Regions from separate parts of the Paraglaciecola psychrophila 170 genome, predicted to be linked through region 2. Evidence: riboswitches for the same ligand, from Rfam matches in the RefSeq annotation. Region 2 holds a riboswitch; the other holds the start of a gene.
The links. A riboswitch is a leader RNA that binds a small molecule or an ion and turns the genes downstream of it on or off. The one in region 2 is predicted to bind molybdenum cofactor.

Region 1 (15,214 bases), 2.6 Mb from region 2:
AGTGCTTTAATATTTAAATATTGTTAACTGAACAGATCAACATAGCCGCTGTGCATGAGGTAAACGTTTGTACCACGTATAAACTTCAGTATTGAAGGTGTCCTAAAGAAACTTGTGATGAACATCAACGCTCATTTGTGTTTCAAGTAAGTAGCCTAGCCTTATCTAAATTAACTGACCTTGCAAGGAAAACGCATAAAAAAAAGCCAATTGTTGACTCCTTAAGGAGCTCAAATTTTCATTTGAAATTACGGTACGTTTTGCTTACAAGTGCCAATATCGAGCAAGCTAATGGTTTTTTTGTGGTAACAAATACTGGGGATTTCATGCAAGCGTTTTATACAAAAACGCGTCGAGAGTATAATCATCCAAATAATTAAAGAGCAAGAATGGAAATTTCGTTGGCCCGATGGTCATTTTTTCAGACAAGCATGCAAGTCTTTCTGAGCTTGGTTTATAAAGGCAGGTAACGTATTCAACCTTCATAGCCATTAGCTGATATTTTCATCACATATGGCTTAGTTACACCGATAGCCCACAAAACATTGATAACATCATTTTAACTGAGCTAAAGCGAGTTTAGATACATTTGTAAGCTCAGGTCCATCCTCTGCTAAATATTGCGTCATTTTATTTCGCATTGAGACCGCCCAGAATTTTTGCAAATGATTAGCAACGATTTTTGCTGTCTCTTCGTCAGTTTTTTTATAATTATTATTATTGGCAATTTGGTTGAGCATGCTAACCAGATTTTTAATTTGAGTACCGCTCATAACTTGATAAGTCCTATTTATTTATTAAATTTAGTATACAAAGTATGTCGACCAGGGCGTGCAAAACCGATTAAATTTAGCTTCGCTTGAGTTGCAAGTTTTATTGCCAACACCGTAGGAGCTGATACTGCGACTAATGTGGCAATATTCATGCTCGTTACTTTTTGGACCATTTCATAACTCGCTCTGCTCGAAATCAAAACGAAGCCGTTATCAGTATTTGTTTTATGCAACGCTAAAGCACCAATTAGCTTGTCTAGGGCGTTATGTCGACCAACATCCTCACGTAATAGCATAATGTCTCCAACACCATCGCACCAAGCAGCACCATGAACTGCACCCGTTAAGGATTGCAGCTTTTGATGCTCACTTAACTGAGACAAGGCATGCTGAATGACTATAGAAGAAGGTAACACTTGTGGGGTTACACTCTTAATTGGCCGTATCGCTTGTTCTAGTGATTCACTACCGCATAAACCACAGCCTGTGCGACCGGTAAGATTTCGTCTTAATGATTTTAAAGACATCATACGTTGAGAACTAATCTCAATGCGTACTTCTATGCCTTTTTCGCTGGGGACAAGTTCAATATCGTACATTTCAGACGTATTATTAATTATCCCCTCTGACAAACTAAACCCCAAGGAAAAATCCTGCAAATCTGCAGGTGAAGCCATCATAACCGCGTGAGAAATGCCATTATAAACTAACGCAATGGCAACCTCTTCCGCGATATTATCAAGCTGCTCTTGGCCTTTATCATTGCCTTGCTCCCAGTAATGAACTGGCAGTGATTGAAAGCTTCCCTGCAATTTTGGTTCGTCGTCCCAGGTCAAATTTATCTTCCTATTGTCGTCTTTTCTTTTTTAGGGGAGCGTTTAAAGTGCTCTTTTTGTTGCTCACTAAACTTCTTATAACGCGTCTGCCAATCTGATGGCGATGTGACTTTTTCAACCTGTACAGCGGTTACCTTATATTCTGGACAATTGGTCGCCCAATCAGAGCTATCGGTAGTAATAACGTTCGCACCACTAATAGGGTGATGAAAGGTCGTAAACACCACGCCACTTTGCATACGCTCACTGACTTTCGCTTTCAGCACAGTATCACCAGCTCGGCTCGTAATCCCTAACCAATCACCATCATTAATGCCTCTTTCGTCTGCATCATTAGGGTGTATTTCAAGCACATCCTCTTTGTGCCAAGTTTGATTAGCTGTTCGGCGTGTTTGCGCACCTACATTATACTGACTAAGTATCCGCCCTGTTGTTAATAGTAGTGGGAACCGCTTATTTGCACGGTCTTCACTTGCAAGATAAGGAGTAATAGCAAAACGACCATTACCAATTGGAAAGCTTTCCACATGCATAATCGGTGAACCATTTGGAAATTCTTCGTTACAAGGCCACTGAATACTGCCCTGCTCTTCTAGCTTTTTATAACTTACCTGACTAAAAGAGGGAACTAGTGATGCTATCTCGTCCATTATTTCAGACGGATGCCCATAATTCATAGGGTAACCTAGTGCATTTGATAACTTTTGAGTCACTTCCCAATCCGCGTACTTAGCCAATGGCTTCATTACTTTACGGACTCGATTTATGCGTCTTTCGGCATTGGTAAATGTGCCGTCTTTTTCAAGAAATGAAGAGCCCGGTAAAAATACGTGTGCGTATAGGGCCGTTTCATTTAAAAAAATGTCCTGCACAATTAAACATTCTAATGATGACAATGCTGCTTGAACATGTTGTGTATTAGGGTCTGATTGAAGGATATCTTCTCCTTGCACATACATGGCTTTAAATGTGCCCTCAATCGCCGCATCAAACATGTTTGGAATGCGCAAACCAGGTTCGTTATCTAAGGTAACACCCCAATTTTTTTCAAATTTTCCGCGGAGTAAATCATCGCTTACATGTTGATAACCCGGAAGTTCTTGCGGGAATGAACCCATATCACAAGACCCTTGTACATTATTTTGTCCGCGTAACGGGTTGATACCCACGCCTTCACGACCTATGTTTCCGGTCGCCAGCGCTAAGTTTGCTATACCCATTACCATGGTAGAACCTTGGCTGTGCTCTGTAACACCTAAGCCATAATAGATTGCACCATTTTTTGCCTTGGCAAAGGCACGGGCTGCAATACGGATTTGTTCAGCATTAACAGTGGTGATGCTTTCCATTGCTTCGGGCGAGTTGACCTCATCGAGTATAAATTCACGCCATGCGTTATATTCATCCGTGCGCTTTTCAATGAAATGTTTATCTTCAAGGCCTTCACTAATAACCACGTGTGCTATTGCATTTATCATAGCAACGTTAGTGCCCGGTTTTAACGGAAGATGATGATTAGCGCTGATATGAGCGGTGTTAAGTAAATCAATCGTTCTTGGGTCAACCACAATTAATTCGGCTCCCTCACGCAAACGTTTACGCAACATTGATGCAAATACAGGGTGTGCGTCAGTAGGATTTGCTCCGATAACCATGATCACATCGGATTGCATTACCGATTCGAATGTTTGGGTACCAGCAGACTCTCCGATTGTTGCTTTTAATCCATAACCTGTAGGTGAATGACAAACACGGGCACAGGTATCGGTATTATTATTGCCAAAAGCAGCGCGTATCAATTTTTGAACCAGATAGGTTTCTTCATTGGTACAACGAGATGAGGTGATCCCGCCAACACTTTCACGACCATATTTAGCCTGAATGTTTTTAATTTTGTTGGCTGAAAATGCTAACGCTTCATCCCAACTAACCACTTTCCATTCTTCATCAATGCTGTCGCGCACCATAGGCTCAGTTACGCGATCTTTATGAGTGGCATAACCAAAAGCAAAGCGTCCTTTAACACAGGAGTGGCCTTGGTTGGCCTTGCCGCCCTTGTAGGGCACCATGCGTATAACTTCTTCGCCTTTCATTTCAGCCTTGAATGAACAACCCACGCCACAATATGCACAGGTAGTGATGATGCTATGTTCTGGCTGCCCTTTTTCGATCACTGACTTTTCCATCAGTGTTGCTGTAGGGCATGCCTGCACACAGGCGCCACAAGATACACAATCAGAGGACATGAAATTCTCATCGCTAGTCCCTGCACTGACTTTCGATGCAAAACCACGACCTTCAATAGTTAAGGCAAAAGTGCCTTGGACTTCTTCACATGCTCTAACGCACCGAGAGCAGGTTATACATTTGCTTGGCTCGAAAGTGAAATAAGGGTTCGAGTCATCAATTTTGGCATCAAGATGATTATCGCCATCAAAGCCATAACGTACTTCACGTAAACCTACGGCACCGGCTACGTCTTGTAATTCACAATCACCATTACTTGAACAAGTTAAGCAGTCAAGTGGATGATCAGATATATACAGTTCCATGATATTACGGCGTAATTTAGCAATATCATCATTTTGTGTGGTTACCACCATACCTTCTTTTACTGGGGTGGTACATGAGGCTGGGTATCCGCGCATTCCGGTAATTTGTACAGCGCACAAACGACAGGAGCCAAACGCTTTTAAATTATCACTTGCACATAATTTGGGAATGTTAATGTCAGCCATGGCCGCAGCGCGAAGCACTGAAGTACCTTCAGCAACAGTCAGCGTTACGCCATCTATTTCTATGCATACTGTCTCAGTAGATTTACTCGCAGGGGTTCCATAATCTTTATTCACATCAAACTTTGGCTGATGTGAAGCGCCTTCAGTTGCGGGATTATAATAATTAACCATGGTTAGTTTCCTCTAATACTGCGTTGTTTGAAGGTAAATGAAAATCTTCGGGAAAATCTTTATAAGCACTTATAACTGGGATTGGGGTCATACTTCCCATGGCACACAAGGAGCCATTAATCATGGTTTCACATAAGTCGCTCAGTAATATCATGTTTTCAGCGCGAGAATCATCATATTTTATCCGATCAATCACCTCCACACCGCGCGTTGAGCCGATTCTGCAAGGGGTACACTTACCACAAGATTCATCGACACAAAATTCCATTGAAAACCGGGCTTGCTCTAGCATATCTACAGTGTCGTCAAAAATGACTATACCACCGTGACCTAGCACTGCTGATGCATTAGTAAACTCCTCATAGTCCAGCGGAATATCAAATTTAGAGGTGGGTAGATACGCACCTAAAGGTCCGCCAACCTGAATTGCTCTGATTGGTCTTGCACTTTGTGTTCCACCAGAAAAATCGTCAAGTAGACTTTGTAAGGTTGAGCCAAAGGGCAACTCGATAAGTCCACCTTGTTTTACATTTCCAGCTAATTGAAATGGCAGGGTACCTCTGGAACGATTGGCTCCATATTGTTGGTATGCCTGTCCACCTTGACTCAGAATATAAGGAATGGCTGATAAGGATAATACGTTATTCACTACTGTTGGTTTACCAAAAAAACCCTCGATGGCTGGTAAGGGCGGCTTGAAGCGAACAACACCGCGTTTACCTTCCATAGACTCTAATAATGAGGTTTCCTCGCCACAAATATAAGCCTCAGCGCCTAACCTGACTTCCAGGTTAAATGTTCTCCCGCTGCCACAAATATCATTCCCTAAGTAACCCTCTTTTGTCGCTATTACAATGGCTTCCTGGAGTATTTCATCGGCAACAGGGTACTCAGACCTAAGGTAAATATAGCCTTCGTCAGCACCCACTGCCAGTCCCGCAATGATCATGCCTTCAATAAGCATAAAGGGATCACATTCCATCACTAACCTATCAGCAAAGGTACCTGAATCTCCTTCATCAGCATTACACACAATATATTTTTTATCGGAAGGAGCATCATGCACAGTTTGCCATTTTATACCGGTTGGGAAAGCGGCTCCACCACGTCCTCTTAGTCCAGAATCGACAACCGTGCTAACGATTTCTTGGCTGGTAGCGGCAAGTGCTTTGTGTAGTCCACTGAATCCATCCAGTGCCAAGTAATCATTCAGCGATAAGGGATCTGTTATGCCGGCGCGGGCAAAAGTTAATCGTGTTTGTTTTTTTAAGTATGCGAGCTCTTCGGTCAGGCCGAGTGCTAACCTATGCTCCTGAGTATGCTTGGATAATAAATTGGTTGTGATGTCTTCCATGATGCTGGGCACATCTGAGACATCAACCGGGCCATAAGCAAACCGCCCTTTTGAGGTCTCGACCTCCACCATAGGCTCTAACCAAAACATACCACGGGAGCCATTTCGTATTAAGTTTAACTCTGTTTTATGCTGAGTTGAATAGTCTGATACAGCGCGCGCAACATCATGGGCACCTAGAGATAATGCAGTACTTTCTCGTGGAATAAACATTTTAATATTCATCATTATCTCCCTTTAACTTGTGTTTTAAATGTGGAAACAAGACGTTCAAATTTCTCATTACTCACTCGGCCATAGAGCTCGTCGTTAATTCTTACATTAGGGCCCGTTGCACAATTACCTAAACAGTAAACACTATCGAGACTAAATTTTTTATCAGCGGTTGTACCTCTGTATTCGATATCGAGGTGTTCTTTAGCATGTTGTTCTAGCTCTCTGCTTCCGCGTGATTGGCAAGCCTCAGCACGACATATTTGAATTTTGTGCTCACCCGGTTGTGATGTTCTAAATTGATGATAGAAACTGATCACTCCATGAATTTCAGCCGGTGTTTGCTGAAGTTTTTTGGCTATTGTGTCAATTGTTTTTAATGGAATATATCCAATCTCTCTCTGGATTTGATGCAAAATGGGCAGCAAAGCACCTTTCTTATGTTTTAGTGTGTCAATGATTTTGACCACATTTGATAAATCTGAAGAAAAATCTAATTGCATTGTGTCTCCTGGATGACCGACATACTTTTTAAATATGAAATAAAGTGCATATTTTTATGGTGTTATAGTAATATAAGGCGATTGCTGGTTAATAAAATGTTATTAAATTGTAACATCACTATTTAAATATAAGAATATGAAATGTATTTCTTATTCTTATATTGTTTTGTACAAAATACATCAATAGATCGTTTTCTATCAGGACAGGCTGGCTCTTCACAGCAGAATTATCAGTAGATAGAAACTCAAAAAATCAACTATACATATAGGTGTCCAGTCGTAATGCAGAATAAAGTAGCGATAGCAAAGAGAATATATATTAAGGCTGCATGGAAGTTTTATGATGAAAACGGCGATAATGTTGATCCCCGAATTTTTCCTTTACTAAATGCAATTCATGAATCAGGTAAATTAACCAAAGCCGCGGTTGAACTCGGAATATCTTATCGTCACGTGTGGAATATTTTAAAAAAATGTACTGATTTTTTTGGCTCTGAGTTAGTTGAATTACAGAAGGGAAAAGGGGCAACATTGACCCCTTTAGGTGAAAAGTTATTATGGGCAGAACAACTAGTTAACGCACGCTTTGAGCCTCAACTTAATAGTCTAGCCTCAGAATTAAATTTGGAAATACAAAAGAATTTAACATTTAAAGAACCCTTATTAAGAATTGTAGCCAGTCATGGTTACGCAGTGGCTTTGTTACCTGAATTTACAAATAAATTTAAATTAAATTTACAATATAAAACCGCTGAGGAATCACTTCAGGCTCTGACGAAAGGGCAATGTGATATTGCTGCATTTCATTTGCCCACTGATATCGTAAACCAGACTCTCGTCGATATGTATAGTAAATATTTTAAGCCGAATACCTACAAGGTCATTCGGTTTGTTACAAGGCAACAAGGCTTGATGGTCAAAAATGGCAATCCTAAAGGTATTGAAAAAATTGAAGACTTATTGCGCGCCGACATTAAGTTTATCAATCGTCAGGACAACTCAGGGACACGTTTATTGATCGAAGAAATATTTAGAAGGGCAACAGTTGATTTTGAACAAGTTGCAGGTTTTCATGAAATTGAATTTACACACTCAGCTATTGCTGCTTATGTGGCTTCTGGGATGGCCGATACGGGTATTGGAGTTGAAACGGCAGCAAGACAATTTGGTTTAGATTTTATACCATTAACAACAGAAAATTACGTCTTAGTGTGCCATCATAAATCCGTCAAAAAATTTGCAGTGCAACAATTAATTGCCGAGTTAAAAACTGAAAAATTTCAACAATCGGTAATGACACTTGCAGGCTATAAGCCGGTTTGTTGTGGGGATGTTTGTAATTTAGAGGATATATTACCTTGGTGAACGCCTCATTTAGATTCGATTATCTTAGATAATTAAGGCTAACTCAGCACAATCTATTGGCTACTGATGTACGCAATAATTCCGCGTATCTTCTACAAGTTGGCGCGTTTTTTTCTGTCTCTCACCCATCACAATAGTCAATAAAAAGCCGCCTTAAACTTAATAAAAGCGGCTTTGATTTTTGACCTCATTCAGCCCACCAATGGACTTTATTTATGGATGCGTATTTTCTACATGATGTTTTGCATCAACTGGTCGAACCGTTAAGTTAGCAAAGAAAGCAATCACCAATAATGCTGCCATAACATACATAGTCGTATTGTATAGGCTTGGCGTTGGATCAATTGTGCCAGCGGGCACTAGTTCCATCAACTTGCTTACCGTGACTGTTTTAGCCGCAACCAATTCATTTAGCTGACTTACCGCCGAACCAAATTTAGCCTGAAATACAGCTGGATCTATTTTTGCAACTAAGTCGGCAATGGCATCATTTAGTGACATGTTTCTTAGATACGTGATAGCAAATGGTCCTAGGACGCCAGCAGTAGCCCACGCTGTTAACAAACGACCGTGTATTCCACCAACATGTAACGTTCCAAAAATATCAGCTAAATATGCAGGGATAGTTGCGAAACCACCGCCATACATAGTGAAAATAATCATGGTCGCAGCATAAAACATAATCAACCAAGTAACTGAAGGATCAGCACTCACCTGTGAAGCCGCATAAGGAATAGACAAGTATAGAAGGGTGCCTAAAGCAAAGAACCAGTGATAGGTGTTTTTTCTACCAATGAAATCAGAAATAGAAGCCCAAAAGAATCGTCCACACATATTAAATACAGAAATCATTAATACATAAGTACCGGCAAAAGTGGCCGTAGCAACTGTGGGTAAAGTGGAACCAAAAATATCCACCATCATCGTTTTCGCAACTCCAATTACGCCGATACCGGCAGTAACGTTGAAGCAAAGTACAACCCATAATTTCCAGAATTGCGGTGTCTTAATAGCTTGGTCAATGTGCACATGGTTATGACTAATCATGCTCTTAGCTGATTCATCTTTAGCTGGTGGTGTCCAGCCCTCTGGCTCCCAGCCTTCTGCAGGAACACGGTATGAAAAAGAAGCGATGATCATGACGATAAAGTACACAATACCTAGAGTTAAGAATGTACCTGCAGCACCCGTGTTACCACTGCCCACTACGTATATACCAGCATCACCAGGAATCGCCATTGTCGCGGCTTCACTCGCGGTCGCCACCACAACTTCTATGCTACCCGAGGCTGTTTCAACAAAACGTTTACCTGCTTCAGTTATTAATTTAACTGAACCTTCGGCTCCTAGATAAGTAGGTGCAACAGCATGCAGCTTTAATAAAAAAGCAATTAAAGGTGCACCGATCATAGCTCCGCCACCAAAACCCATAATTGCCATACCCGTGGCCATGCCACGTTTATCTGGAAACCAGCGTAGTAGGGTCGAAACAGGAGATACATATCCTAAACCCAACCCACAACCGCCAAGGGCGCCATAACCTAGGTATACCAGCCACAATTGATGAGTAGCAATACCGACACTACCAATAATAAAGCCACCACCCCATAGGAAAGCTGCAGTAACACCAACACAACGAGGGCCCACCGCTTCTAGCCATTTACCGGCAACTGCGGCAGATAAACCAAGAAACACGATTGCTACAGAAAATATCCATACCACACTACTTAATGTCCAGTCACCCGCAGAACCTGTGACCACCCCTAGCTCTTTGATTAACGCAGGATTAAAAATACTCCAGGCATAAACTGAGCCAATACATAGATGGATTGCAATGGATGCTGGAGGGACTAGCCAGCGATTAAATCCCGCTTTGGCAATGATTTTTTCTTTCATCAAAAAAGAAAAAAAACCACCTGTTTTATTAGACATGTGCTTTGACCTTTTTACTATAAATTAATAGAGACTTATTTACCTTCAATTCGTCCATGCTAAACGTTTTATTTTTGTCTTTTTTTATTTATATTTCATGCACCATAAGTGTTATATGAAATATGCACCAAGAGTGTTTCGCTCCAGTTTCACAGTAGCCGGCATTCAGTAATTTTTAGTGGAAGTAAAGACAATAAATAAAGAAAATGTGCACTTTCATAAATGCAGCAATATGATTTATTAGTTGCTATTAATTTTTATAAGCGAATCAAAATATGAATTTAATATCATATATGAAACCTTTTAATGCCGCCTTTCTACTTTACAATTAATTTACAAACCATTTACAATGGCGCGACTATAGCATCGGAATATGCATATACAAATATGAAAATAATTGCTTATATACCTGATTTTTCTACATGTGGATATTTAAAAATCTTAATCGCCCATGATCATTTATAAACGTGTTAACCGTATCAGTATCGACTTGACTGATGACTATTTTATAAGTATGTCACCTTTTCACTTACTGAAGCGGTAGTGGCTACCTAAGAATAAAATAATGAGCAAGCATCGCATTGAGCTGAGCATGACAACAACAAAACATTATCTTTACGTTGGGCTGTGGTTCGATAAAAATATGGTATGGAGCGCGGGAAGTTTTGCGGATGCAAGTAGCGCCTAGACTAACCTGGTAGAGGACAGATAATCGGGGTGAAGATATTTATCCGCCAAACATCGCTAAGTGTTTGGTGGCTCCTGTGTAACCATCATGCAAAAAGTGAGTGGATTTTTTATCTGCTAATAAACTTACAAACTCATCTTGCAGACGCCGTTCAGTGTTATCCAGCTAAAATTGCCTAATATCTAGTCCGTGCTCACTGGACAGGCACAGGTGTAATTCTCCCATAGCTGAAATACGTAACCTAATACAAGTAACACAAAACCTTTACTGTAGGGCATGATAAGCCCAATATTTCCTTTGCAGAGATGGTGTGTAAATTCTTGCGCTGGGCCCGCAGTTTTATCCTGCACAATTTGGCTCCACTCGTTATTGAGTAAACGCTCTTTTATGGGTAAACCTGATATATGATTTTGGTCAAAAAAGTGCTTGTTATCACCTGTTTACGTCAGTTCAATAAAACGCAATGTGATCGGTGTGTCTTTTATCCAATTCAAAAAATTATCGAGCTCATTGTGGTTAAAATGGTGCATCAATAAAGCGTTGACCTTAACCTTGACACCTAGCTCAATTGCTAGTTCGATACCTTGCATAATTGTTTGTAATTTATTATGCCCGGTAATAGCAGCAAAATGCGCGGTTCAAGGCTATCAATACTGACATTCAATGACGTTATCGCTGCATCGACCCAACTGTTAATTTACTCTGGTAGCATATAACCATTACAGGTAATCGCAACATGCTCGATACCCGGTGTGTTGGCAGAGGCTTCAATTATTTACGTAACGAAGGTTCACCAGCGGTGATGCTGATTTTGCTAGTGCCAGGGTTAGCAAACGCGCTGGCAATTTTACGAATTTCGTCTAGCCTAAAAAGTCTCGGGGAGGTAACACATTGGTACCCATCAGGCAGGCAATATTCACAGCTGAAATTACATACATCTGGAATAGACATTCGCAAATAGTGGAAGCGACGCGAAATTTATCTTCTCACATATCACTAACATCTTTCCAAAATGAAGTAGCTACACGAAATTATGTGACACTTAGGGGAGGCTGATTGGTTTCTCTTAAAACCCTGACGATACCGATGAGAACATCAGTATCGCGGCCAGTAAACCTTGTCATTAAGGTTTAGGTTTAAGGGCTCGAGGTTAATCCAATATTATTAGTAACATAGCTTGATAAATGGTCCTATTTAAGCGGTACTTCAATATTAACTCGTACTTCAATAAAAAATATTAACAATTTAAGTATCGTAGTAGTTATTATAAAACTGAAAACAAAACATTGGATAAACAACAAATAAACAAAGTTGAAAAGTATGTGCTTATTTTTGCGGTGTTCGACACATATTTGATATAAATTAAATATGTTTTAGGTTACTTTATTTTAAGTGAAATAATGGCCTGTTGAACATGACAAGCCCATTGAGAAAAGTATTTAAATGAATTTGGGAGCCTGTAATAGATTCTGTGGTGCGACACGGTGTTGCTCCAGTGATTGTTTAATCCAACCAATTGGATGTTAAACCTACTGTCTCACCAGTAGTTCCCTTCTTCGCTGTGCGTTAACGGTAACGTTTAGGTGCAAAGCGCTGAGGACAATGTAACCGCGGGGAACCGTAAATACTGCCTGTTAAGGCAGGCTTGAATCTGCTAGTCGAAAGCGGTGATGGTGCTAGGGATGATGGTATGATCAGCAAATGCAAATCTTGGTAAGTATCGTAACTGTTGAAAAGCTAAAAATGGCTAATAAGCTTTACCAAATGGAGCGAGGTTTGGAATATCCTTTCACAGATGGGGTTTGTGAGCAATTATGCCGCCGGTATTAACAAGAGGTCTTACCTATCGAGTCGTAGGAACGAAACCTGGAAACCCCGTATAGCTCCGTAAGGTAGCAAGCTCGTCAGAGCAAGTAATGGCTATGCAGGCATAGGAGGTCGGAAGAAGCAAATGGCAGGTTGTAACGATCTGCATAAGGCATGGTTTGCCTAGCTCGAAAGATGGTCCACGTCCGACTGGTTCTCAATAGTGAGAGAATTTGGAGAATTGAGTTTATGAGGAAAAGCAAATGCCGCCTGCAGTAATGCATGGTGGTGCGTCTTCACCTTTTGCTAATTGGTCTCCTATTGGTTGGAACCAGGTCAGGCAAGATGTTCATCGACTGCAAATGCGTATTGCTAAATCAGCTAGAGCTAAACGCTGGGGTAAAGTCTAAGCGTTATCACATTTACTAACACGATACCATCAAGCTAAATTACTGGCAGTTAAACGCGTTACTGATAATAAAGGACGCAATACTGCTGGGGTTGATGGTGTTTTGTGGGTTAATGCAAAACAGAAATGGGAAGCGAGTATTGCGCTTTTCGGTTGTCGTTATCGTTCACAATCATTGAGATGCGTCTACATCCTCAAAAAGGATGGGAAGAAGCGGCTTTGGGGGACCCCAATTATGTTTGATAGGGCAATACAGGCGCTATTTCTATTGGCGTATGAGCCTATTGCTGAGGTAACAGCGAATCACCATTACTATGGTTTCCGTCCTAAGCGTTCGGTTGCTGACGCCATTGAAAGGTGCTTTATCGTGTTAGCGCAACGAACATCGGCGTGATGGTTCCTTGAAGATGATATCAAAGGTTGTTTCGATAATATTAGCCATGCATGGCTATATCAACATCTGAAGTTAGAGCAGAACGTGTTGAAGCAATGGTTAACGGCAGGTTTTATGGATAATGGGCGTTTATCTCCTATGACAGCCGTTACTACGCAAGCGGTATTATATCGCCCAGCTTGTTAAATAGTGCTTTGGATGGCATGGAATCAATGCTTGAGTTGATCACTAAGCCTTACCAAATTGTCCACTTGATAAGATATACTGACGATCTTGTGATCACTGCCAATTTTAAGGAGTTGTTAGAGGACACAATAAAGCCTTCAGTAGTGAGTCTCCTGTTAGAGCGAGATCTAACGCTTCCCTAAGGAAAAACTTTGATTACGTCGATTACAAAGGGATTTGATTTCTTTGAATTTAATTTACGCAAATATGCTCAAAAGTTGCTAACTAAGCCAAGTAAAAGCGGCATCAAATTATTTCTTGAGTCTATTAGGTTAGCGATCAAGAAGGGCATTTCGACATCAATGGCTACATTAATTGGCTCGCTTAATCGAAAGATAGTTGGCTGGGCCAATTATCCTGAATCCTGTTTAATAAATTGAACTAAATGCCTGTTCCAAGATCCGATCTTTCGACTAAAAGAGATGAATCTAAAAAGGAACAGGCATGAGTAAATTAGTTGAGCTGTTTTGTGATGTCGATGATTTTTGCAAAGTATTTATTCCTCAATGGCGTAAACAACTGCTTGAAGACGGTACGCGAAAACGTCAAAAAGAAGGGCAAAGAGAAGGGCAAATGACCACATATGAAATCATGACGATTGTCGTCAGTTTTCATATGTCATATTACCGTGATTTCAAAAACTACTCTCTTGGGTATGTATCTCTTGTGTACAAAAATGCGTTTCCAAATTTATTGAATTACACACGATTCTAGCGGTCATGCCTAGAGTTACCGTGCTCATGTGTGCCTACTTTACATCACTTAAAGGAAAGCCATCAGGACATGAATTCATTGACTCTACAAGCATCAAGGTGTGTCATAACATCGAATACCTAGACATAAAACCTTCGACGGTATCGCTCAACGAGGTAAAGGTACTATGGGTTGGTTTTATGGTTTTAAGCTCCACTTAGTCGTCAATCATCACGGTGAAATTGTTGCTGCGAAAGTCACAACCGCCAATGTACATGACACCCAACCCGTACGTGAATTAGCAGAAGGCTTGACTGATAAATTGTATGGAGACAAAGGCTATTTGAGTAAAGATTTGGAAGCAGATTTATTAGACAAAGGTGTAAGTCTCATCACAACCGTTCGCAAAAATATGAAAGCAAGAGCTATATCGTTGTGGGATAGAGCCATGCTTTCAAGGCGCTATATAATTGAAACAATAAACGACCAACTTAAGAATATTTCTTATATCGAACACTCAAGGCATCGGAGTATGAACGGCTTTATGCTGAATTACTCGCGGGATTGGTCGCTTATTGTTTAAAAGAAAATAAGCCAAGCTTCAATTTAACTGACGTAGAGCTGAACTCTATGATCATCGCTTATGCAGATCTCAGGCTAGTTATGAAACCATTTATCAGCACATTTGGTCTGACAGGCAATTGGTGGCTATTTATTCCAACATTTACGTAGAAGAGGTAATTGGGAAATTAACCTGGCCCTTTGGCAAAGGGCACAGTGGCGCACTGGTCACGATTGTAGAGCGGAATACTAGCTTTACTGTTTCGACATGTCTAGATGACAAATCAGCTAAAAAAGACACAGCAGCCACCATAGCTTTGTTAGCACCGTTTAAAGGCGCGGTGCTAACGATCACAGCAGATAATGGTGAAGAATTTGGGTACCATGAACAGATGACTGAAAGTTTGAAATGTGATGTTTATTTTGCAGATCCTTATTGTTCGTGGCAACGAGGGCTGAATGAAAACACCAATGGCCTATTACGACAATATTAGCCGAAATCAACAGACTTTTAAAAGGAATCGCAATAAGCCGTTCAGGATGTAATAGTCAA
Region 2 (15,214 bases):
GGCTGTGCGGTACAAGCTATTGGACATGCACAAGGCGCTTTAGATATTACCTGTGATTATGTCAAAGACCGTAAGGCATTCGGTCATTCGGTGTCACAGTTCCAAAATACCCGTTTTAAATTAGCTGAATGCCAAACTGAGCTTGAAATGTGTCGAGCTCTGCTGGAAAAACATATGCATAAATATCAACGCGGTGAAATGACTGTCACCGATGCAGCTATGTTGAAACTAGCCGCCACAGAAATGCAGCTGAAGATGGTAAACGAGTGCTTACAGTTATTTGGGGGATACGGCTATACAGATGAATATCCTATCTCGCGTTTTTATCGCGATGCACGTATCCAAACAATTTACGCCGGTACTTCTGAAATAATGAAAGAAGTGATCGCACGTGACATTTTAGGCCGATGAATAGCGCAAATGACACAATTATGAAAATTTATATTTTGGAAATACTATGACTATCCCCGTTGAGTTTACACATCGCATACGCCTTCCGCTGATTGCTTCTCCCATGTTTATCGCTAGTGGTGTTGAGCTAGTTATCGAAAATTGTAAAGCAGGGGTTGTGGGTACATTTCCTGCTCTTAACCAAAGAACAAGTGAAGGCTTTGAAGCTTGGTTAGTTGAAATTCAAACACGATTAGCAGAGTGGGAACAACAAACAGGTGTCCAAGCAGCGCCTTTTGGCGTCAATTTGATTGTGCATCGAAGTAATCCTCGCTGGCAAGCCGATCTGGATATTTGTGTTAAACACAAAGTACCCTTAATCATCACTTCTTTAGGTGCAGTGGCCGATTTAGTAGATGCAGTGCATGCATACGGTGGTTTAGTTTTTCATGATGTCGTTAATGCGCGTCATGGTAAAAAAGCGGCTGCTGCTGGGGTCGATGGTTTAATTGCAGTATGCAATGGAGCGGGAGGACACGCTGGCGTTACCAACCCATTTGCACTGGTTGCGGAAATTAGGCAGTTTTTTGATAAAACCGTCATTCTCGCTGGTAGTTTATCTCATGGTCGAGATGTGGCAGCAGCTGAAATGATGGGTGCTGACATGGCCTATATGGGTACACGCTTTCTTGCCACAACAGAAGCCAATATCGACGATGATTATCAAGCTATGCTTATCAACAGTAGCGCCAATGATATTTTATACACTCCTAAAATATCAGGTGTGAATGCTAATTTCATTCGTCAAAGTATTGTAGATGCGGACATTGATCCTACGGATTTGACGCCTAAGTCTGAATTGGATTTTGGTTCCGAATTAGATATTGACGACAAACCAAATACTAGGGAAAAGAAAGCATGGCGCGATATATGGTCTGCTGGCCAAGGTGTAGGCTCTATCGATAAAGTGTTCAGTACGGCACAACTGGTTGATAAACTAGTCACTGAATATCATGCTGCTATCGCTAGTCATCAGAAAAAATATATTAATACATTTGCCAAATCTGACAGTTGATTTGACTATTCCTAAATTCATAGAGAGACGCCAATAAATGCAATATAAAACGATTGATTATCAGGTAAACGAGCTAATTTTAACCTTAAGCTTAAATCGCCCTGAACAGATGAATTCATTTACCGTCGAAATGGCTACTGAATTAGTACATGCATTTAATCGCGCAAGTGACGATGATGAAGTCAGTGTTATTGTGGTTACTGGCAAGGGCCGTGCATTTTGCGCTGGTATGGATCTTACCCGTGAAGGTAATGTTTTTGGTTTAGATGAAACTAAAAATCCCAGTGTCGCAGACATGCATGATAACAAAACCATTCCTGGTGTCAGTGATACTGGGGGCACAGTTAACCTAAGTATTTATGATTGTAAAAAACCTGTTATAGCTGCCATTAATGGAGTTGCGGTAGGGGTTGGTGCAACAATGTTAGCCGCAATGGATATTCGATTAGCATCAGAAAAAGCAAAAATAGGCTTTGTTTTTGAAAAAATAGGGATTACGCCTGAAGCATGTTCAAGTTGGTTTCTACCTAGAGTGGTAGGCATCAGTCAAGCCTTAGAGTGGGTATACACCGGTGAGATATTTGACGCAAGCATAGCAAAAGAAAGTGGATTTGTTCGCTCTGTTCACGCCCCAGAAGACTTGATGGAAGCTGCCTATACGTTGGCACGCAATATATCTAACAAATCCCAAGTAGGTATCACATTAGCAAGACAAATGATGTTAAGACTTTCAGCAGCAGACACGCCAAGAGAAGCCCATAACGTTGATTCTTTAGCAATATTCTATACTAGCCAACAGGATGGTAAAGAAGGTGTAAAATCGTTTCTAGAAAAACGAGCTCCCAATTTTAAATCGAAATCATCTACAGACATGCCTAGTTTTTATCCTTGGTGGAAATAGTATTTTCAACTAATTATTTAACCATACCTAAGGATAGCAACACCTAAAAAGTGTGATTTTCCACCTGACAAATGAGACTCAGGGTAAAAGAATATCTAGATAACCTACACGTTCTTTTACCTTCTTAATAACTCCTTTCAAATTCATTACAACTCAATGTTACAGGCATACATCTCATTAAGTTTTGCAGGATAAGTGACTTCAACAGACCGCTACAATGAAACCAATGTCAACTGGGATAATTGGCTCTCGCAAATATTCAAGCAAACTATAATAACAAAGATCAACGTTACACAATTGATGAACATACTAATACACCTAAGGGCAATGTAGTTGAACAAAATACTGAACCGCTAATAATCCCACCCGGCCCCTCAAATAGCTGCGCTATAGCTATTCAAACTGAGTTATAAAGAACTAAACGAGGAAGGAATGAATCGACATGAGTAATTAATTCATGAAGTTACACGCTTTAAGTATAACTTTAGCTAGTAAGGTATTAATAAATATATCTTTATTAATAAAAATTAAACTATCATTAGTTACTGTTTTTTTGAGGTACAGATTCAGGTAGAAATATGCACGGACCGATGGGAGAGTCAACTTATACAAAATCGGCTAATAATTTGGTCAGACATATTCAAAGTAATACACCAATAAAGGATTCCCTTTTCGAACATGCTCAACTTTACTTTGAAACATCAGATAAAGATAAGCAAACCTGTTTCGAATTCCAAAAAAAATTAAAAGCATTGAAGATTCACTGCAAGCAGCAAATAAGAAAACTAAAACAATCATTAACGAAAATCTCAATGCTGCTCAACTATTATTAAAAAAAGAGCGAACTCGTCAGCAACAAATATGCACTCTTAGATACAAAAAAGTAAAAGCTTTATGTACTTTGTTATTGGCACTAACTGAAGCAGATAATTGGCAGAAGACTCAGGTTTACAGTGCAAAATTACTTGGAACACTGCAATTACTCTCTCCTGGTGAAGGCGCGAAGGTCGCGCACCAAAACCAAAGGTTTAAACCTGCATATAAAGGTGTGATTGCCTTGAGATTATTAGACAAACTGCTCATAGAAAAAAAATAGATCTTCAATACATCAATGATCGTTACCAAAAGAAGCTCCGTTATCCCGAACAGAAATCTGGGTTAACCTTATTCCAACGAGATGTCGCGATACCCGTTCTTATTGCCGCAATATTTCAGGATGTGGGGTTAATGCACCCCAAGGCTCAGAAGATACTAACGGGGGAAGATGGGTCCCTTGACGAATTCAGAGTACTAGACAGAGAAGAACGTCTGGCCTTGCTAAAAATAAACCATGAACACACTCTCGATTTTATTACCAATGGTCTAGGTATGGAACAATATATCGGAAATTCTAAACAAGAAAGAACCGATTTCGTCCGAAATCAGGAAGAGAAATTAAACTTTACTCGTACATTATTGATTGACGCAATTAAACCTAAATTAGGAGTTGGGGACCTAATCAAGATCCCACAGATTTATGCTTCAGTAATATTCTCATCTAAGCAAAGTCACAACTTTTTAGACCTACCTAAAGCAGGCATGGTTATTAACAGAGCCGCAGAGCGGGGCTCAATAAGCAAAGTATTCGCTGAATGTTTATTGTCAATAGTTGGACATTTTCCTCAGGGATATGGAATAACTTATATTCCCAAAGATAATGACATGCAGGACATGGAACGCTATGAATATGCCATAGTCACAGAGCTAAATCCTGCAGACCCCTATATACCAAGATGTAGAGTAGCAACTCGTAACCTAACATTTATTTCAGGCGGTCATACGAATTCTGTAAATATGGAAAGTAATTTATATTTCTCTACAGCGAAGAAAAAACTAGAGAAAGTAAACCCTGCTCGCCTGGAAGAAATACTCCGTAAATTGGCCTCAAACTTTGAGGAACGTAAGACGTTAGATTTGATCCCTAGTTATTGGAACCCATATGGCTTCTTCTGTTACAAAAAGCTCCAAAATTTATGGAATAAAGCTTAAATAATTGCCTCTGCTTATATAAGTAATAATGTCTTTAATCACACAGGCTTACTTAAAAAAACGGAGCGTTATAGTGAAAATCTCTCACGTAAAAAATGTGCAATGCCATCCTTATGATTATTGCCAATCACAGCACTCGCTGATTTTTTCACTTCTGCTTGGGCGTTTTCTGGGGCATAACTTTCGTCAGCTAAGGCAAACATGCTTAAATCGTTATCACCATCGCCAAAACAAATAACATTACTGGCTCCCAGCTGTTTTTTAGATTGGTAACAGCTGAGCCTTTATTAGCGCTTTGATGATGAACATCTAACCACCAAAAGTTGTTGCCCTCTTGAGCAGGGCCAGAGTATGCAACAAGATTTGTATTGGCATTCAATTTTAACCATATCTGTTTAATAGTGTCAGCAGAACCAATCATACTGATATTAGTGACTTGACTATTAAGCGGTAACGCTTCTAAAGTTAAAAGTGTAGCTTTAGAGCTAGAAAAGTACTTGTATACCAATTCTTTTTCTACATCATGACGTGTTTCAGAATGAAAAATAAAATGCTGATGTTTGTCGATGACATTAACAAAGGGAGTAATTCCTTGTGCAATCGCAGCATCGATAACAGTTGAAATTTCAGCGTTATCAAGGAGATTTTCAAGAGTGATTTTTTGAATTTTAGGATCCCACACTGTCACCCCATTATTATAAATTTGAGGCAACTCGAATTCATGGCCCTCAACTATGCGTTGAGCCGATAACATAGTACGGCCTGTTGCTATCGTATAAGCGATGTTTTTTTCGTTAAGAAGGATAAGGGTTTCTTTGGTGAAGGCTGATATTTCAGATGCATCATTTAATAAGGTGCCATCTAAATCGAAAAAAATAAGATCCATAGATATTTTTGTAACTCAAGATTACGGACTAAACTTTAGTCCTACATTTATGAAGGGCATGATAGTCGAATACGAATAGCACGGCAATTTAGTTTATATGCTAGAAGAACAGTTTTAAATACAAATTAAAATCTGCACTTTTAATCATAACTATTAACAAAGAATGTTAAGACCAATCCTTTGATTTTTGTATATCACTAATTTTTGCTTCAATCCATTTATCACCTTGTGTGGTGGTTTCTTTTTTCCAAAATGGCGCCTGAGTTTTAAGATAATCCATTATAAATTCGTTAGCATGATAGGCAGATTGACGATGTTGGCTCGTGACACCGACAAACACAATTTGATCAGACACTTTGAGCTGACCTACTCTGTGAATAACCGACACACTACCAAGATGCCACTTAACTCTAGCCGTTTCGACTATGTCATTTAGTACTTTTTCTGTCATCGCTGGGTAGTGCTCTAAAAATAAACCACTAACAGATTGTTGTAGATTCATATCCCGAACCAAACCGACAAAGGTTACCAGAGCACCATCGCTGTTATTACTGTCTCTTAATTTTTGATACTGATAAGCAAAGTCGAAATCCTGAGTTTGCACGCTGATTTGTGTAAAGTGGCTCATGATAATAATTAACCACCGGTCACGGGAGGAAAAAACGCAATTTCGTCGGCATCATTTATGACAGTATCATCACTTGTCAACTCTTGGTTAACAGCTACTAAAGCTTTGCCATAATCTAAATACTCGTTCCAAGCCTCGCCTTTTTCTTGCAACAGACTACGTAACTTCGCCACTGTGTTTAGCTGCTTCCCATTTTGAATTATGTCAATCTCTAGGCATTCAGTTTTAATGATTTCTTTAAGTTGACCAAAAAACAAAATTTTTAACATGACCAATCACCACTTTTACCGCCTTGCTTACTGAGTACTTTGATATCACTGATTTCCATATGTGGGTCAACGGCCTTACACATATCAAATAAAGTCAGCGCCGCCACACTCACTGCGGTGAGCGCTTCCATCTCAACACCAGTTTGCCCCGCTAATTTGCACAGCGCTTGAATTCGTACTTTATTAGCATCATCCAAAGTTTGAAAGTCAATCTGCACTTTCGATAACATCAAGGGGTGGCATAAAGGAATAAGGTCACTACATTTCTTTGCCCCCTGGATACCCGCTATCCGCGCTATTGATAACACATCACCTTTGGCATGCGTGTTATCTTTTAACATACTGAAAGCTTGTGCAGACATGGTGATATAACCTTCTGCCACAGCTTGTCGTTGTGTGATGTTCTTGTCTGTCACATCAACCATATTTGCCTTTCCATGTTCATTTACATGGGTTAAAACAGCACTCTGGTTTTGCATATCGGGGTTATCCTCTACTTGGGCATTCAGTGATGTCTTTTAAATGTACAACAAAACTACACGGGCGATGAGTAGAGTCTAATTGTTGTTGTAATATACTATTCCACGCAGTTTTACAGGCTCCAGTTGAACCCGGCATACAAAATATTGCGGTGCCATTGGCCATACCGCCAAGTGCTCTGGATTGCACTGTTGATGTCCCTATTTCTAAATAAGATACATGTCTGAATAGCTCACCAAAACCTTCAATTTCTTTTTCAAACAATGGTAACAAAGCTTCAGGGGTAGTATCTCTTGCAGTAAACCCAGTTCCACCTGTCACAAGAATAACCTGAATGTCAGCTGCGGCTATCCAATTAGACACCACGGCACGGATCTGGAACTTGTCGTCTATGACAATTTTTTTATGTATTACATTATGACCATCTACGATAGCCGCCTGATTGAGATATTGCCCTGACGTATCATTGTCTTCACTGCGCGTATCCGACACAGTTAATACCGCAATATTAAGAGCTTGTTTAATTGTTGAGTCACTCACTGCCATCTCTATGCCTCGGTATATGGTTGCTCTGCACAGCGCTGTTGCCACTGTAGAGGAGTATTAATATTGTCTAATTGAGTATTTTTAAAAGGTTGTACTTGTAAACCTTGCAAAGAATCCAACATCATTTTCACTGAGTATTGCTGCTGTTTGGGTTGCATCAAAGCTTCATCAGGTGGATGTTTAAATACCTTCGCTAGATATTCAGTTAGTTCACAACCTATCGGTGTATACAAAGGTAAAAAACATTTGTCAAAAGAGCATAAACAATTATTTTCCCTGCCCACTTTAAGTAAATGATTATAATCATCTGAACATAAATCAGGCATATCTACGGCTATCACCAACAGTTCACTAATCTTGCTATGGTGAAGAAGAATATGAGTTATTGCTGCATGTATACCTGATAAAGGGCCACAATTCGGAATGATATCAGGGATACCTTGTTCATGCTGAGAACCACTGATAAATATATTATCCTCACACACCAAAGACAATCGTTTTTGGTGATGTTCAAGTAACGACTGCCGGCTATCAGGTAATCTTAACAAACTCTTATCTGTGCCCATTCGACTTGACTTGCCGCCAGCTAAAATTAACCCTGCTAGCATTTATTTATCACCGTAGAATACAATGTCTTGCACAACTGTGTATTCATTAACCACCTAACATGGCTAAATGTTTAGTGGCACCTGTGAAGCCATCTTGAAGCCAATGTGTCGCTTCTTTATCACCCAACAAATTAATGAGTTGGGCTTGTAACTCCTTGCTGTCAGCCGACTGCAATGCATGACGAATATCCAAACCTTGGTCTGCAAACAAACATAAATGCAATTTGCCAATAGCGGAAATCCTTAAACGATTACAGGTTGCACAAAATTCTTTGCTGTAAGGCATAATTAAACCTATTCTGCCTTGATAATCAGGGTGGAAAAACTCTTGTGCGGGCCCTGCAGCTTTACCTCGGATAAGCTGTCCCCACCCACTTTCGACCAAATGTTCTTTTATTGGCATACCAGAAACATGGTTCTGATTAAAGAACGTCACATTGTCACCTGTTTGCATCAACTCAATCAGTCTTAACGTGACCGGGGTGACTTTTAACCAAGTAAGGAAATTTTGGAGTTCTTGTTCATTATATTGTTTCATCAATACAGCGTTGATTTTAACTTTAACGCCTAAGGACATGGCTTTGTCGATACCACGCAAAATAGACTCAAGTTTATTGTGTCCAGTAATCGCAGCAAACATGCGAGGGTCGAGGCTATCTATACTTATATTAAGTGAATCAAGGCCTGCATCCACCCATTTGTGAATATCCGACTCCAACTTATGGCCATTACTCGTCATAGCCACATGCTGAATCCCCTTAGCAGAGGCACAAGCTTTTATGATCTCAGGTAAGTCTTTTCTGAGAGCTGGCTCACCACCGGTTATACGTACTTTACTTGTACCTAGTGAAGCAAATCCTTTAACCAAGGTTTGAATTTCGGTTAATGACAAAAAGTCACGCTCAGTATCGCAAGCATAACCATCAGGAAGACAGTATTTACATTTAAAATTACACACATCTGTGATAGACAGCCGCAAGTAATGGAATCGACGTCCAAATTTATCTTCTAACATATTATTTAACACCTTTCCAAATTGAAGTGACACACAAATTTGCGACACTTACGGGAGGCTGTTCGATTTCTCTTACAACCCTGGCGAATCAGAAAAATTAACAGATTCACGGCTAAAGCACCTTGTCATAGATTTAGGTGAGATAGCTCGGAGTTATGCACCGGTTATCTGACTAGGAAGTCAAACAACAGTTAACTATTTGTACCATATAATTATAATTTTGTAATGAGAAAATACTTTGATATTTTGCAATATCAATAGCTTCAGTCATGTCAATCGTTAAAATGTGGCACATAAGTTGTACTAATATATATATCGAATAAATAACTACTTAAATAAAAAGCACTTTTAAAGTGCAAACAAGAGATTTAGGATGTTTATGATCAGCACATTTATCAACAAAAACCAGCTCTCTAATGATTTTCATAAGATTGCTGAAGGTTATTTTATTCCTCTTGCAGAGGAAATTAAGGCGCACCAACTTAGTGCAAAAAGCACTTATTTTGTTGGAATTAATGGCAGCCAAGGCTCTGGAAAGTCCACGTTATCAGTATTTTTAAAGGACTACTTGAGTGAGACTTATGGTACGAAGGTAGTAGTCATATCTTTAGATGATTTCTACTTTAGCCAAATAGAACGGCAAATTGTAGCTGCTGATGTGCACCCTTTATTCGCAACCCGCGGTGTGCCTGGAACCCACAACATGCGCCAAGCAAAAACGGTAATGCATGATTTAAAACATCATCAACCCACGGTTATTCCAAGATTTAATAAAGCCACGGATAACCCCCACCCCATACCTTTTTGGACAAAGTTACCTTCTTCGGTAGATATTGTGATTTTTGAAGGCTGGTGTTGGGGCGTTGAACCGCAAACGTCTAAACAGCTTAAACAACCAGTAAATGCATTAGAAGCAATCGAAGACGAACAGGCTAACTGGCGAAACCATGTCAACTTACAACTTTCTCTTCATTACAGGCCCCTTTATAATTTGATGGATAAGTGGGTGATGTTAAAAGCCCCTTCCTTCGAGGACGTATATGCATGGCGTTTGGAGCAAGAACAAAAACTTAATGTAGCTACAACCCATCATGACAAATCGGGCATCATGGATGAACAGCAAATTCAGCGTTTTATCCAGCATTATCAGCGTTTAACTGAGCATGCACTCAAAACATTACCCAAAACTTGTGATCACGTATATGAACTAAACTCCTCTAGAGATATTACCGCGCACAAGCTTAAGGAAGCCCATGCTTAATGATGTATTAGTTTTTACAGATTTAGACGGCACATTGCTAGACCATCATAGCTATAGCTTTGCCCCTGCGATACCCATGCTGCATAAGCTTGCTTCAATGAATATACCTGTAATCCCTAACACCAGCAAAACCTTCGCAGAAGTAACAGAGTTAAGACAAAAATTAGATTTAAAGGGGCCTTTTATAGTCGAAAATGGTGCCGCTGTTTATATCCCCATAAATTATTTCAACACTCAATCCAGTGATACAACGTCTAAAAATGGCTACTGGGTTAAAGAGTTTTCTAAGCCGAGAGAGCATTGGTTATCATTAATAGACAAGTTAAAGAACACTTTTGCAGGCGAATTCAATCATTTTTTTAATATGTCCAATAAAGAAATAATCGCTGCAACCGGACTTTCAATTAAGCAGGCAAAACAAGCTAATGCCCGAGAGTACGGTGAGCCTATTTTGTGGTTAGGCAGTGACAATACAAAACATAAATTTGTCGAGACCTTAGAAGAGCTTGGAATCACACCTTTACAAGGAGGACGTTTTTTACATCTGTCTGGGCAATGTGACAAAGGAAAAGCGCTGATTTGGCTAACACAGCAATTTCAACAAGAACGTGGAATAAAAAACTGTATATCTATTGCCTTGGGTGACGGACAAAATGATGTAGCTATGTTGGAGGCTGCAGATATTGCGGTACAAATTTTATCACCTGCAAACGCCCCACCATTATTAACGAGACAACATGACGTCTACACCAGCCAAGCTTATGGCCCAAGTGGTTGGACCGAATGTCTAGAGCAAATAATTTTTAAGCATAAACAATTTAACCCGTAGTACGGAGATATCATGGCTGATTTTTATCAAAATGGCATAGTCACAACTTTACACAACCTATCTGAAAGACCTGTTGAGGATCTAGAAAGAGAACTCGTAGAGTTCTCAAAAAGACGTCCGATGGCGCTCATCCTGCCCTCTTTATATTCCGAACTTGAAGGTACAGCATTACCTAACATTATCGATCATATCGCCAAAGTTCCCTACCTATCTCAAATTGTAATTGGCCTAGACAGAGCCAACCTTGAAGAATACCAACATGCTCTAAAATTCTTCGGCGCATTGCCCCAAAATCACCGCATATTATGGAATGAAGGGCCAAGACTACAAGCATTAGATGCAAAACTAGAAGCTTTAGGATTGGCGCCCAAGGAATTAGGCAAAGGTCGGAATGTCTGGTATTGCATGGGGTACGTATTAGCGACCGGGAAAGCGGAGTCTGTAGCCTTGCACGATTGTGATATCTTGACTTACGACAGAGGCCTATTAGCTCGATTAATATATCCAGTTGCAAATCCACTTTTTAACTACGAGTTTTGTAAGGGCTATTACGCACGTGTAGCTGATGGAAAGATTAACGGTCGAGTCTCAAGATTATTAGTCACACCTTTGATCAGGGCTTTACAAAAGGTAGTGGGTCATAACGAATACCTTGAATATATGGATAGTTTTAGATATCCATTGGCAGGCGAGTTTTCTTTCAGGCGTGATGTGTTAAATGATATCCGTATCCCCAGTGATTGGGGCCTAGAAATTGGCGTATTATCTGAGATGCATCGTAATTATTCGCATAATAGATTGTGTCAGGCTGATATAGCTAAGACATACGATCACAAACATCAGGATTTATCGGCTAATAATGACCAAGGTGGACTTTCGAAGATGTCTATCGATATTACCAAAGCTTTATTTCGGAAACTTGCCACTCAGGGTGAAACCTTCACAACCGAGTCTTTTAGGTCATTAAAAGCCACGTACTACCGAATTGCATTAGACTTTGTCGAAACCTATAACAATGATGCGATTATGAATGGTCTAAAATTAGACATTCATAATGAAGAAAAGGCGGTTGAGTTATTTGCCAGAAATATTATGAAAGCAGGTGAGAGTTTCTTAGATAACCCAATGGAAACCCCTTTCATTCCTAGCTGGAACCGTGTTGTGAGTGCTATGCCAGATGTATTAGAGCAATTAAAAACCGCGGTAGAACAAGATTTCTTAGAGTTTAGTCAACCTTTGTAATTAACATTTTAATCAATTAAAAGGTGTAATGAATGTTATCTGTTTTAGAACAATTGATAGAACGTGTTGAGCATCACTTAGCCGTTATATATCAGGATGTTGAATTAATTACTACGTACCCTGAGTTATGTAAACAGTTATTAGAAACTATGCGCATAGATAACTCTGATTTATTGGTAGAGCCGAAACGCCATCATAACAATTGGGATCAACAGGATGTCATGCTAATCACCTATGGCGATAGCATTGAAAAGTCGGGAGAAAAACCACTTCACTCTTTACACGATTTTTTAACTAAGTATTGCGGTGACGCGATTAACAGCGTACATCTTTTACCTTTTTTCCCATACAGCTCTGATGATGGGTTTTCGGTCATTGATTATTCTAGTGTTAACGAAGCGTTAGGAGACTGGGATGATATAAGAGCGATAACTACAGATTATCGGGTTATGTCTGATGTGGTAATTAATCATTGCTCATCTAGAAGTGCATGGTTTGAAAACTTTATCAAAGGTGAAGGCCCGGGTAGTGACTTTTTTTATACTGCCTCTTTAAAAGATGATTTATCTAAAGTGGTACGACCCAGAACGTCTGATTTGCTAAGGTTAACCGAAACACCGCACGGAGAAAAGCAGGTCTGGTGTACTTTTAGTCATGATCAAGTCGATTTCGATTTCAGAAACCCAGCAGTTTTAGACACGTTTGTTTCAATCATGAGGCAATATTTGGACACCGGCATTCGAATATTTCGGTTAGATGCCGTGGCTTTTCTCTGGAAAAAAATAGGCACAAGCTGTATAAATCTTGAACAAACCCACGAAGTGGTGCGTTTATTGCGGACACTAATAGAACACGCAGTGAGTGACGCGGTCATCATCACTGAAACCAATATTCCCAATAGACAAAACCTTACCTATTTTGGTAATGCCAATGAAGCACACGGTATTTATAACTTTTCGCTACCCCCGCTGTTAGTCAACACCTTAGTAACAGGTTCTTGCAAACACCTTAAGTCGTGGTTGGGCAGTATGCCCCCCTCACAAAATGGCACCTTCTTTTTCAATTTTATCGCGTCTCATGATGGAATAGGATTGAGGCCTGCTGAAGGCCTATTGCAGGATCACGAACTCACAGCTCTGGTTAATACTATGCAAAATTTTGGTGGTAGAATTTCATGGCGAACGTCTGAAGATGGCAAACAAAAAGCTTATGAAATAAATATTGCTCTCTATGATGCACTGCAAGGTACAGTAAAAGGTACTGATAAATGGGGGCTAGACAGATTTATATGTGCTCACAGCATCATGTTTGGTCTTGAGGGTATTCCAGGGATTTATATACATAGTTTATTAGGCACCGGCAATGACTATGAAAAAGTTAAAAATACCAGCCATAACCGTTCTATTAATCGGCATAAATGGGACTACACCAAATTACAGGAGCAGCTAGCTTTACCCTTCAGCCAACATAGCAAAGTACATGCGAGGATGATAAAGCTACTCAATATCCGTAAAGAGCAGCCCGCTTTTCACCCTAGTGCCACCCAGTTTACGTTGCAATTAGGCGAACAAATATTTGGTTTTTGGCGTCAAAGTATGGACCGAAGACAAAGTATTTTTTGTATTTTCAATATCACTGATGAACCACAAAGCATTAGGTTAAGTGACATGAACTTAATAGGGACCGACACTTGGTTTGATCTTATCAGCGGCCATACAATGTGTCTGGAAGATTTGGAATACCGGTTGGCACCTTATCAATCTATGTGGATATCTAATATTGGCAGTTAGGCCCTTCCCTTATAAAATAACTCACTAAGGGCTTGTGTAGCACATAAGCCCCACCCTATCCATATGATTTTTATAAATATTATTTATCTCAACCGATAACTGTCTGTATCAAAAGACAGATTAGTGATATATATTTAAAAATCTTCTACAACACACTCAATTTAAAATATAAGCAATTGATTTTATTGATTATTTCAACATTGGCACAACACTTGTACTGGTCAACATAAGTAAGATGGTAACAGTATCAATTCAGCAGACCCCATCCATACTTTTAAATATTTATACAAAGTAATTTACTAAAAATATTACTAGTAAACAATTTGTCAAAGCAGTTTGTTATTTAACTAAACTTTATCGCTTTTAAACTAAAGTTTAAAAAGAATCAAAAAGGAATAAATATATGAAAAAATTAATCCCACTTATCGCGCTGACGTTCGCATCCATGGCATTAATCGCTGAAGAAGACTTAATAGCAAAATTAGATTTAGACAATGATGGTCGAATTAGCATTGAAGAAGCTGCTGAAGACGCTTCGTTAGCAGCAGTGTTTTCTGAACTGGATACCAATAAAGACGGTTACCTTTCAGCTAGTGAGTTAGAAAACACATAACAACATAATAACAATAAGTGCGGTGCGAGATTAATATTCAACTTACCCACTAAATCTAGTATTTTAATTTTATATTAAAGGAAGAAAATCATAAAAAAATTACTATTGGTATCAATCGCAACTTTCGTAACATTTAATTCATTTGCAGGGACTATAGAAATCACCGTTCATCCACTAGATGTCGACAAAAACGGTCTCATCAGCATCGACGAAGCAAAAGCAGACAATACCCTGAGTGCAATTTTTACAGAACTTGATGTCAACCAAGATGGCTTTTTATCACATTTGGAATTAGAAGTTAAAACAGAAGATGAAACTAACTAAGTCAGATGCATAGTTAGTTTAAAGAGTTTGCAAAGTTAGTGTATTTACAGACTTTTGCTATTTTATAGCTCAACCGGTAAATCAGACCTTGCACCCCATTCACTCCATGAACCATCATATACGGCGATGTGTGTGAATCCTGCTTCCGTTGCAGCCAAAGCCAAAATGCAGGCAGTAACACCCGACCCACAGCTAAAAACCAACAATCCATCAAAAGACTGTATGTATTCCGAAAAAATACATTTTAGCTCTTCTGAAGATTTTAGTACGAAACCTTCAATGCATGTTTGGAAGGGTAAATTTTGTGATGTTGGAATATGACCAGAGCG

Region 1: it holds a riboswitch for molybdenum cofactor, as region 2 does, so the genes downstream of both, moaA (GTP 3',8-cyclase MoaA) here and moaA (GTP 3',8-cyclase MoaA) in region 2, are expected to answer to the same signal.

What each region holds. Positions count from the first base shown of each region.
Region 1 is NC_020514.1:249,722-264,935, forward strand. Features, by position in the region: gene C427_RS01115 (formate dehydrogenase subunit delta) at 555-773, opposite strand; gene fdhD (formate dehydrogenase accessory sulfurtransferase FdhD) at 791-1,609, opposite strand; gene fdhF (formate dehydrogenase subunit alpha) at 1,612-4,518, opposite strand; gene C427_RS01130 (formate dehydrogenase beta subunit) at 4,511-6,100, opposite strand; gene C427_RS01135 (formate dehydrogenase subunit gamma) at 6,100-6,588, opposite strand; gene C427_RS01140 (substrate-binding domain-containing protein) at 6,871-7,953, shown strand; gene C427_RS01145 (OFA family MFS transporter) at 8,167-9,885, opposite strand; partial or broken gene moaA (GTP 3',8-cyclase MoaA) at 10,613-11,524, opposite strand; molybdenum cofactor riboswitch at 11,558-11,735, opposite strand; partial or broken gene C427_RS01155 (reverse transcriptase N-terminal domain-containing protein) at 12,658-13,182, shown strand; gene C427_RS01160 (group II intron maturase-specific domain-containing protein) at 13,626-13,787, shown strand; partial or broken gene C427_RS24380 (IS982 family transposase) at 13,852-14,739, shown strand; gene C427_RS01175 (IS30 family transposase) at 14,805-15,155, shown strand.
Region 2 is NC_020514.1:2,854,120-2,869,333, forward strand. Features, by position in the region: gene C427_RS12470 (acyl-CoA dehydrogenase family protein) at 1-411, shown strand, start outside; gene C427_RS12475 (NAD(P)H-dependent flavin oxidoreductase) at 458-1,465, shown strand; gene C427_RS12480 (crotonase/enoyl-CoA hydratase family protein) at 1,503-2,366, shown strand; gene C427_RS27540 (hypothetical protein) at 3,268-3,462, shown strand; gene C427_RS27545 (hypothetical protein) at 3,594-4,394, shown strand; partial or broken gene C427_RS12490 (HAD family hydrolase) at 4,463-5,280, opposite strand; gene moaE (molybdopterin synthase catalytic subunit MoaE) at 5,447-5,908, opposite strand; gene moaD (molybdopterin converting factor subunit 1) at 5,917-6,177, opposite strand; gene moaC (cyclic pyranopterin monophosphate synthase MoaC) at 6,171-6,656, opposite strand; gene moaB (molybdenum cofactor biosynthesis protein B) at 6,664-7,203, opposite strand; gene mobA (molybdenum cofactor guanylyltransferase) at 7,206-7,811, opposite strand; gene moaA (GTP 3',8-cyclase MoaA) at 7,858-8,826, opposite strand; molybdenum cofactor riboswitch at 8,820-8,991, opposite strand; gene C427_RS12525 (kinase-like protein) at 9,206-10,087, shown strand; gene C427_RS12530 (HAD-IIB family hydrolase) at 10,080-10,916, shown strand; gene C427_RS12535 (glycosyltransferase family protein) at 10,929-12,158, shown strand; gene C427_RS12540 (sugar phosphorylase) at 12,191-13,948, shown strand; gene C427_RS12545 (EF-hand domain-containing protein) at 14,352-14,561, shown strand; gene C427_RS12550 (hypothetical protein) at 14,667-14,885, shown strand; gene C427_RS12555 (sulfurtransferase) at 14,948-15,214, opposite strand, start outside.